One region of the Streptomyces griseus subsp. griseus genome, then DNA from elsewhere that is predicted to be linked to it. Evidence: riboswitches for the same ligand, from Rfam matches in the RefSeq annotation. Region 1 holds a riboswitch; each other region holds the start of a gene.
The links. A riboswitch is a leader RNA that binds a small molecule or an ion and turns the genes downstream of it on or off. The one in region 1 is predicted to bind cobalamin.

Region 1 (3,088 bases):
CTCCAGCTCCTCCCACGCCCTGTTCGGCGGTCTGATCGGTGCGGCCGTGATGTCGGCCGGCTGGTCCTCGATCAACGGGGGCACCGTCGTCACCAAGGTGCTGCTCCCCGCGATCGCCGCCCCGCTGGTCGCCGGTGTCGCCGCGATGCTGGCCACGAAGCTGACGTACCGGATCAACCGGAACGTCACCGACGAGAACCAGCTCAAGTCGACGGCCAAGGGCTACCGGGCCGGACAGATCGCCTCGGCCGGTCTCGTCTCGCTGGCCCACGGCACCAACGACGCCCAGAAGACGATGGGCATCATCACCCTGGCCCTGGTCACCGGCGGCGTCCTCGCCCCCGGCTCCAACCCGCCGATGTGGGTCATCGTCTCTGCCGGTGTCGCCATCGCGCTCGGCACCTACCTCGGCGGCTGGCGCATCATCCGCACCATGGGCAAGGGCCTCACCGATCTCCGGCCGCCGCAGGGCTTCGCCGCCCAGACCAGCGCGGCCACGGTCATCCTGGCCTCCTCGCACCTCGGCTTCTCGCTCTCCACCACCCAGTCCTGCTCGGGTGCGGTGATGGGCGCGGGCCTCGGCCGCAAGGGCGGCGTGGTCCGCTGGTCCACCGCCACCCGGATGTTCGTCGCCTGGGGCCTGACGCTCCCGGCCGCGGGCCTGGTCGGCGCGGGCGCCGAGTTCCTCACCAAGCAGGGCCCGTGGGGCATCACCACCACCGCGATCCTGCTGGTCGGCGGCTCCTTCGCGATCTGGGTGGCCTCACGCCGCCAGCCGGTTGACCACACCAACGTCAACGACACCGAGGTCGCGGCGGACGAGCCCCAGGGTGTCGTCACCACCGCCATGGCCGCGGTCGCGCCGCCGCCCATCGGCGGTCCGGCCTCCGACCTCTCGACCACCATCCCGGCCCCGGCCTCGAAGCCCGACGACACGGCCCGCCCCGCGGCGACGGTGTAAGGACAGATCCGTATGAAAATCGACTGGGCAGCTCTCGCCTCCGTCTTCGGTGTCAGTCTCGTGGTCACCGTCGCGCTGGTCGGCGTCTTCACCCTGGGCATCGTCGCCCTCTCCAAGCTGTCGGCCCCGGCCGCCGGTGGCGCCTCCGGCGGTTCGGCCGCACTGGCGCGCACCGGCGCGTACGCCTGCTTCGCGGCGTGCGTGGCGGCGGTCGCGTACGGGATCTATCTGATCGTCGCCTGACGCGCCCCACCGCACTCCTTCGGGCCGGACACACCACCGTGTGTCCGGCCCGATGTGCGTCTGCGCACACTGGAGCTCCGCAGGTCAACAGCAAGTTGACGGCCGTTCTCGCAGCGTGGTGGACTGCCGGAGCCATTTACGGCGACAGAAGAGGAAGCCGGTGCGAATCCGGCGCGGTCCCGCCACTGTCACCGGGGAGCACTCCCCCACACCGGATGTCACGGCCCTCGCAACGCGGGCTGGAAGGCCGGGGGAACTGCGGATCCGGGAAGCCAGGAGACTCTTGTCGCCGGTCACGTCGAACCAGGGCGCGGACCCTGAGTGAGGACATAAGCCATGCCCGGCCGCCGTGCGCCGCATCCGCTGCCTCGTCCCGTACCTCTTCGTGCCGGAACGCCCCTGCCCCCGGCGGCCTGACGCGTGCGTGCCGATCGTGTCTTCGCGTACGGCGCCACCGCCGGGCTGATCGCCGACGCGGCTCTCGGCGACCCCCGGCGGGGCCACCCCGTCGCCGGTTTCGGCCGGGCCGCCGCGCGGGTGGAGTCCCTGCTGTGGGGTGACGACCGGGGCCGGGGCGCGCTGCACACCCTGCTGTGCGCCGGAGGCGCCGTGGGGGCCGCCGCGCTCGCCGCCCGTGCCGTCCGGGGACGCCCCGCGCTCGCCGTCGCGCTGACCGCCGCCACCACCTGGTCGGTCGTCGGCGGTACGTCGCTGGGCCGGGAGGCCCGTGCCATCGGGGGCGCGCTGGCCGCCGGGGACCTGGAGGTGGCCCGGGAGCGGCTGCCGCACCTGTGCGGGCGTGATCCGCACTCCCTGGACGGGCCGCAGATCGCCCGCGCCGTGGTGGAGTCGGTCGCGGAGAACACCTCGGACGCCGTCGTCGGCGCGCTGGTGTGGGGCGCGATCGGCGGGGTGCCGGGGCTCGTCGGCTTCCGGGCCGTGAACACCCTGGACGCGATGGTCGGCCACAAGTCGCCCCGCCACCGGCGTTACGGCTGGGCCTCGGCCCGACTGGACGATCTCGCGGGGTGGCCCGGGGCGCGGCTGACGGCCGCGCTGGCGGTCGTGGCGGGCGGGCGGCCCTCGGAGGCCGTACGCGCCTGGCGGGCGGACGCGGGGCGCCATCCGAGCCCGAACGCGGGTCCGGTGGAGGCCGCGTTCGCGGGGGCGCTCGGCGTACGGCTCGGCGGGACGCTGGCGTACGCGGGGCGCGTCGAACACCGGCCGGTCCTGAACGGCGCGTCCGGGCGGGACGTGCGGAGCACCGACATCGAACGCGCGGTGCGGCTGTCGCGCCGGGTGAGTGCGCTGGCCCTCGGCGTGTGCGTGGCGGGCCGGACAGTCGTGGGACGGAAGCGGGGACGGGCATGAGTGGCGGGCTGCTGGTCGCGGGGACCACATCGGACGCGGGCAAGAGCGTCGTCACGGCGGGCATCTGCCGCTGGCTGGTTCGCCGGGGCGTGAAGGTCGCGCCGTTCAAGGCGCAGAACATGTCCCTCAACTCCTTCGTCACCCGCGAGGGCGCCGAGATCGGCCGCGCCCAGGCCATGCAGGCGCAGGCCGCCCGGGTGGAGCCGACCGCGCTGATGAACCCGGTCCTGCTGAAGCCCGGCAGCGACCGGTCCAGCCAGGTCGTCCTGATGGGCAGGCCGGTCGGCGAGATGAGCGCCCGGGGCTACCACGGGGGCCGGCAGGAGGCGCTGCTCGGGACGGTCACCGACTGTCTGGAGCAGCTGCGGTCGGCGTACGACGCGGTGATCTGCGAGGGGGCGGGGTCCCCTGCGGAGATCAACCTGCGGCGCACCGACATCGTGAACATGGGGATCGCTCGGGCGGCCCGCTTCCCCGTGCTGGTGGTCGGGGACATCGACCGGGGCGGGGTCT
Region 2 (3,088 bases), 5.0 Mb from region 1:
TGACCCGGTCGAAGAGGGAAGCGCCGGCGAAGAAGCCGTCCTCATGACCCTCCAAGGCGAAGTCCCTTCCGTCGACGACGAGTTCGGCGCCCTCCTCGATGCCGAGGTCGACATAGCCCCGCACCCGGTCCACCGCGTCCCGGCCCACCAGCGGGCCGAAGTCTGCGTCCGGGTCGTCCGAGCGGCCGATCCGCAGCTCCGCGATCCGCTCGGTGAGCTTGGCCACCAGTGCGTCGGCGGTCTCCTCACCGACCGGCACGGCCACCGAGATCGCCATGCACCGCTCGCCCGCCGATCCGTACCCGGCGCCGATCAGGGCGTCCACCGCCTGGTCCAGGTCGGCGTCCGGCATCACGATCATGTGGTTCTTCGCCCCGCCGAAGCACTGCGCCCGCTTGCCGTGGGCGGCGGCCGTGGCGTAGATGTGCGCGGCGATCGGTGTGGAGCCGACGAAGCCGAGCGCCTTGACGCGCGGGTCCTCCAGCAGGGTGTCCACGGCCTCCTTGCCGCCGTTGACGACGTTCAGGACACCGGGCGGAAGCCCTGCCTCAAGGAACAGTTCCGCCAGCCGCAGCGGTACCGAGGGGTCCCGTTCGGACGGCTTGAGGATGAAGGCGTTTCCGCAGGCCAGAGCCGGTGCGGCCTTCCAGAGCGGGATCATCGCCGGGAAGTTGAACGGGGTGATGCCCGCGACCACACCGAGCGGCCGGCGTAGCGAGTGGACGTCGATCCCGGCGCCCGCGTTGTCGCTGAACTCGCCCTTCAGCAGGTGCGGGACACCGGCGGCGAACTCCACCACGTCCAGGCCGCGCGCGATGTCGCCGTGCGCGTCGGCGACGGTCTTGCCGTGCTCGGAGGAGAGCAGCCGGGCCAGGGAGTCCTTCTCCTTCTCGACCAGCTGGAGGAAGCGCAGCAGGACACGGGCCCGGCGCTGCGGGTTCCACTCGGCCCAATCGATCTGCGCCTCGGCCGCGTCGGCGATGGCCGCCTCGGTCTCGGACCGGCCGGCCAGCGGCACCCGGGCCTGGACCCGGCCGGTGTTGGGGTCGTGGACATCGCCGTACGTGCCCGAGGTGCCGGGCGTGTGCTTGCCGCCGATGAAATGGGTGAGTTCGCGGACCATGGAAACCTGCTCTCGTCGGTGAGATCGTCAGGAGAGATCCGGGGATGGCGCACGGGCCCCACCGCACGCGGCGCTCGGGCCGGGTGCGCGCGGGCGTGAGGGGGCTCGCCGTCGGGGGACGCGAAGGGCTGGGGCCGTCAGGGGGAAGCGGGGAGAACCGCTCGCCGGGACGGGCCTGCGGGGCCGTGGGTGCGGACCGGTGCCATGCGTGTCTGCTCCATCCTCGTGGAAACACGGAACATCCCGCGGCCGGTATCCTGACTCCCGGATCAGCGCCCGCCCTCATGCCTTCCCGACGGCTGCTTCGCCGTCAGTGGCGTTTCCCGCGAGGACGCACTCCCCGGTCACAGTGGCGGGACCGCGCCGGAATCGCACCGGCTTCCCTGACACCACGGGCCTTGAGCGTGGCCGGCGTACAGCCGGACACACCCTTGAGGGTGCCCGGCTGCACGCCGACCACCCCGCTGCTCACGAACATATAGTTGGACGTCCTAGTAAGTCCACCCCGCCTCGCCCCGGCCACCCTCGGGCCCGGCGCGATCGCGCGCCCCGCTGCTGGCATGATCGGCCGACATGAGCGACGCACCACGGCACATCCTCGTCATCGGCATGGGAGCCGGCGACCCCGACCACCTGACCCTCGCCGCGGTGAAGGCGATGCGCAGGGCGCAGGTCTTCTTCGTGCTCGGCAAGGGCCGGGAGAAGGAGTCCCTGACCCGGCTGCGGCGGGACATCCTGGCCGAGCACCTCACCGGCCCCTACCGGGTCGTCGAGGCCGAGGACCCCTGGCGGGACCGCACCCAGGACGACCGGGGCCGCTACACCTCGGCGGTGCACGACTGGCGCCACCGCCGCGCCGACATCTGCGAGCGCCTGATCATCGAGGAGCTGGCACCGGGGGAGACCGGGGCCTTCCTGGTCTGGGGAGACCCTTCCCTGTACGACAGCACCCTCGCGATCCTGGAGGACATCCGGGCCCGTGGAACGGTCGAATTCGGCCATGCGGTGATCCCCGGGATCAGCAGCGTCTCCGCGCTCGCCGCCCGCCACCGCACCTCCCTGAACCAGGTCGGCCGCCCCATCCACATCACCCCCGGCAGGCGGCTCGCCGGAGGGTTCCCGGACGACGACGGCGACATCGTGGTGATGCTGGACGGCCACGCGAGCTTCACCCATCTGACGGGCAGGGGGCTGTGGATCTACTGGGGCGCCTACATCGGCACCCCGGACGAACTCCTCGTCTCCGGCCCCCTCGACGAGGTCGCCGGGCAGATCAGCCGGGTGCGCGCCGAGGCCCGCGAACGCCACGGCTGGATCATGGACACCTATCTGCTGCGCCACGGGCCGGAGGCCGCCCACGGTACGGAGAGTCCGGGCGGCACCGGCAGCTGAGGGGCTCCGGCCCGCGAGCGGGGGCCCGGACAGGTGGCGGGTGTGGGATGACACCGGGCGGCGGGTCGCGTCGAGGCGCGGGCGGCCGCCGCACCTCGCCGTCGGACCCGGCCGGAGGTCAGCTCCGGGACTCGTGCGCCCGGATCACTCCGAGCCCGTGCCCCAGACTCGGGCACTCGGCGGTCAGGTCGTTGCCCCGCACCAGATAGTCGTGCACGCGCCCGTCAGCGGGCCGCTCCACGGCCCGGTACAGCGTGCCGTTCACGGTGATCGTCCAGTCGTCGCCGTCCTGGGCCCACCCGACTGTCTTCTTCATATGGCGCTTCCCTCGCTCGTCGCCGCCGTGGATCGGCGGCCGGGTATTGGCAGGAAGAACGGCCTGTGACGCTCTGTGGTTCCGGTTCGCCTACGCCATTCGGTTACATCTGTGTCACCGTGCCACCACGACCTGACCGGAAGTCAGCGAACGGGCGAAGAGGAGCGGAACCCGAGGTCACCCGTTCGGAGCCCGTGTCTCATATCACCGTCCGAAGTGTGAACAACGGTGTGCGCCCGGTGGCCGTCCCCTTAGGG
Region 3 (3,088 bases), 3.7 Mb from region 1:
CTGGCTGCTGCTGGCGCCGCGCGACTACCTCTCCACCTTCATGAAGGTCGGCACCATCGGGCTGCTGGCCCTCGGCGTGATCGTCGCGCTGCCGACGCTGAAGATGCCGGCCGTCACCGACTTCGCCACCAGCGGCTCGGGGCCGGTCTTCGCCGGTTCCATGTTCCCCTTCGTCTTCATCACCATCGCCTGCGGCGCGCTCTCCGGCTTCCACTCCCTGGTCTCCTCCGGCACCACGCCGAAGATGGTCCAGAAGGAGACGCAGATCCGGGTGATCGGCTACGGCGCCATGCTGGTCGAGTCGTTCGTCGCGATCATGGCGATGATCGCGGCCTGCATCATCGACCCGGGCCTCTACTTCGCCATCAACGCGCCCGTCGGTGTGATCGGCGACAGCGTCCAGTCCGCCTCCCAGGCCGTGGCCAACTTCGGCTTCACCATCACGCCGGACGCCCTGGCCCAGGCCGCCAAGGACGTCGAGGAGGCGAGCCTGCTCTCCCGGACCGGCGGCGCGCCCACGTTCGCGCTCGGCATGTCGGAGATCTTCTCCGCCGTGATCGGCGGGACCGCGATGAAGGCGTTCTGGTACCACTTCGCCATCATGTTCGAGGCGCTCTTCATCCTCACCACCGTGGACGCCGGCACCCGCGTCGGGCGCTTCATGCTCCAGGACATGCTGGGCAACGCCTACAAGCCGTTCCGCGAGGTCTCCTGGAAGCCGGGCGTCTGGTTCGCCAGCGCGGTCGTGGTGGGCGGCTGGGGCTACTTCCTCTGGGTCGGCGTGCACGACCCGCTGGGCGGCATCAACCAGCTCTTCCCGCTCTTCGGCATCGCCAACCAGCTGCTGGCCGCCGTCGCGCTGGCCGTCTGCACCGTCCTGCTGATCAAGTCCGGCCGCCTGAAGTGGGCGTGGGTCACCGCGGTGCCGCTCGCCTGGGACGTGGCCGTCACCCTCACCGCGAGCTGGCAGAAGATCTTCTCCTCCGACGTGAAGGTCGGCTTCTTCGCCCAGCGCGACAAGTACCAGGCGGGCATCGACGCGGGCGAGGTGCTGCCGCCGGCCAAGAACATGGACGACATGCAGACCGTCGTCACCAACTCCACCGTCGACGGGGTGCTGTGCGCGCTCTTCGCGCTCCTCATCATCGTGGTGCTGGTGGATGCCGGGCGGGTCTGCTTCAACGCCATCCGCGACCCGGAGAGCGTCAGGCTCCACGAGACGCCGTTCGTCCAGTCCAAGTTCGTCGCCCCGGCCTCGCTCATCGCCACCAAGGAGGAGAAGGCCGAACTGGCCGCCGCCGGTGTCGGCCCCGAGGGCGGCATCCGCAAGGAAGCGGCGGGAACGGGGAGCCGGACATGACCCTCGCGGACGTACGACGGGTGGCCGGACGGATCCGCTGGTACGTCCGTGAGCTGACCGGCGAGTCGACGTACGACCGCTATGTGGCGCACGCGAGGGCTCACGATCCGGACACGCCGGTGATGGACCGCCGGGCCTTCGAGCGGAGCCGCACGGACGCCCGTGAGGCGGACCCCCGCGAGGGCTTCCGCTGCTGCTGACCGCCACCGGCCGATCGGGGCCGCCGCACCCCTCCCAGGGGCGCGGCGGCCCCTTTTCGCGCCCTCCAAGAGGGCCTCTGCGCGCCGCCGATACGGAGAAAGCCGGGCGAAGAAGCCAGACCGCCATACCGACATCTGTTCACGCCGACACAACATGTGGGGGCTTCCTCATCGAGCGCCCCCCACATGTATGCTCGACCTCGCTGTCGCCGCAGGGGAATCCGGTGCGAATCCGGAACTGTCCCGCAACGGTGTGATCAGTGTGCTTTTGCACACCCGAAGTCCGAAGACCTGTCGACAGTGCGTCCGGCTCGACCGAACCGGACGCCAGACGTCCGGGCCTCGCGGATGGGCCGGTGGACGCCGTAGCAGTGCTGCCCTGGAGGGCATCGTGCTGCCCGGTTTCCCCGCTCGCCGCCGGCCCCCAGCCGAGCGAGGGAAAGCCCAGTGACCATCGCGCCCGCCGATCCGGTTTCAGCCACCGAATCCGCTGCCTCCACCACGTCCGGCGACGGCACGAACGACGGACCCGGGACCGCCCTGCTGCGGACCCTGACCGACCTCACCGTCGATCTGCCCGACACCGACCCCGGACGGGTCGCCGCCTCCGCGCTGCGCGGGCGCAACGCCCGCTCCGACGAGGCCGAGCTGCGCTCGCTGGCCACCGAGGCGGCGGCGGGGCTGATCTCCGAGGACCCGGCGTACTCCCAGCTCGCCGCCCGGCTGCTGACCCGTACGATCGCCGACGAGGCCGCGGGCCAGGGCGCGACGCACTTCTCCGCCTCGGTCGCGGTGGGTCACCGCGAGGGCCTGATCGCGGACCGCACCGCCGCGTTCGTGGCGCTGCACGCGGACGCGCTGGACGAACTCGTCGACCAGGCGCTGGCCGACGGCGCCGACGACCGCTTCGGCTACTTCGGCCTCCGCACGCTGCACAGCCGCTACCTGCTGCGCCACCCGCTCACCCGTCAGGTCATCGAGACCCCGCAGCACTTCATGCTGCGCGTGGCCGCGGGGCTGGCCGAGGACGAGTCGGTGCGCGCGCTGGACGAGGTCGCCGCGCTCTACCGACTGATGAGCCGGCTGGACTACCTCCCCTCCTCCCCCACGCTCTTCAACTCCGGCACCCGGCACCCGCAGATGTCCTCGTGCTACCTGCTGGACTCGCCCAAGGACGAGCTGGACTCGATCTACGACCGCTACCACCAGGTGGCGCGCCTCTCGAAGCACGCGGGCGGCATCGGTCTGTCGTACTCCCGTATCCGCGCCCGGGGTTCGCTGATCCGGGGCACCAACGGGCACTCCAACGGCATCGTGCCGTTCCTCAAGACGCTGGACGCCTCGGTGGCGGCGGTGAACCAGGGCGGCCGCCGCAAGGGCGCCGCGGCGGTGTACCTGGAGACCTGGCACGCGGACATCGAGGAGTTCCTGGAGCTCCGCGACAACACCGGTGAGGACCAGCGGCGTACGCACAACCTGAACCTGGCGCACTGGATCCCGGACGAGTTCATGCGCCGCGTCGACGCGG

Region 2: linked by a shared signal. The riboswitch ahead of D6270_RS28670 (CoA-acylating methylmalonate-semialdehyde dehydrogenase) and the one ahead of D6270_RS06430 (cobalamin biosynthesis protein) in region 1 are both predicted to bind cobalamin.
Region 3: linked by a shared signal. The riboswitch ahead of D6270_RS23225 (ribonucleoside-diphosphate reductase subunit alpha) and the one ahead of D6270_RS06430 (cobalamin biosynthesis protein) in region 1 are both predicted to bind cobalamin.

What each region holds. Positions count from the first base shown of each region.
Region 1 is NZ_CP032543.1:1,380,378-1,383,465, forward strand. Features, by position in the region: gene D6270_RS06420 (inorganic phosphate transporter) at 1-961, shown strand, start outside; gene D6270_RS06425 (hypothetical protein) at 974-1,204, shown strand; cobalamin riboswitch at 1,353-1,487, shown strand; gene D6270_RS06430 (cobalamin biosynthesis protein) at 1,625-2,575, shown strand; gene D6270_RS06435 (cobyric acid synthase) at 2,572-3,088, shown strand, end outside.
Region 2 is NZ_CP032543.1:6,384,961-6,388,048, forward strand. Features, by position in the region: gene D6270_RS28670 (CoA-acylating methylmalonate-semialdehyde dehydrogenase) at 1-1,123, opposite strand, end outside; cobalamin riboswitch at 1,353-1,532, opposite strand; gene cobF (precorrin-6A synthase (deacetylating)) at 1,697-2,515, shown strand; gene D6270_RS28680 (hypothetical protein) at 2,634-2,831, opposite strand.
Region 3 is NZ_CP032543.1:5,116,043-5,119,130, reverse strand. Features, by position in the region: gene D6270_RS23235 (carbon starvation CstA family protein) at 1-1,360, shown strand, start outside; gene D6270_RS23230 (YbdD/YjiX family protein) at 1,357-1,560, shown strand; cobalamin riboswitch at 1,739-1,874, shown strand; gene D6270_RS23225 (ribonucleoside-diphosphate reductase subunit alpha) at 2,008-3,088, shown strand, end outside.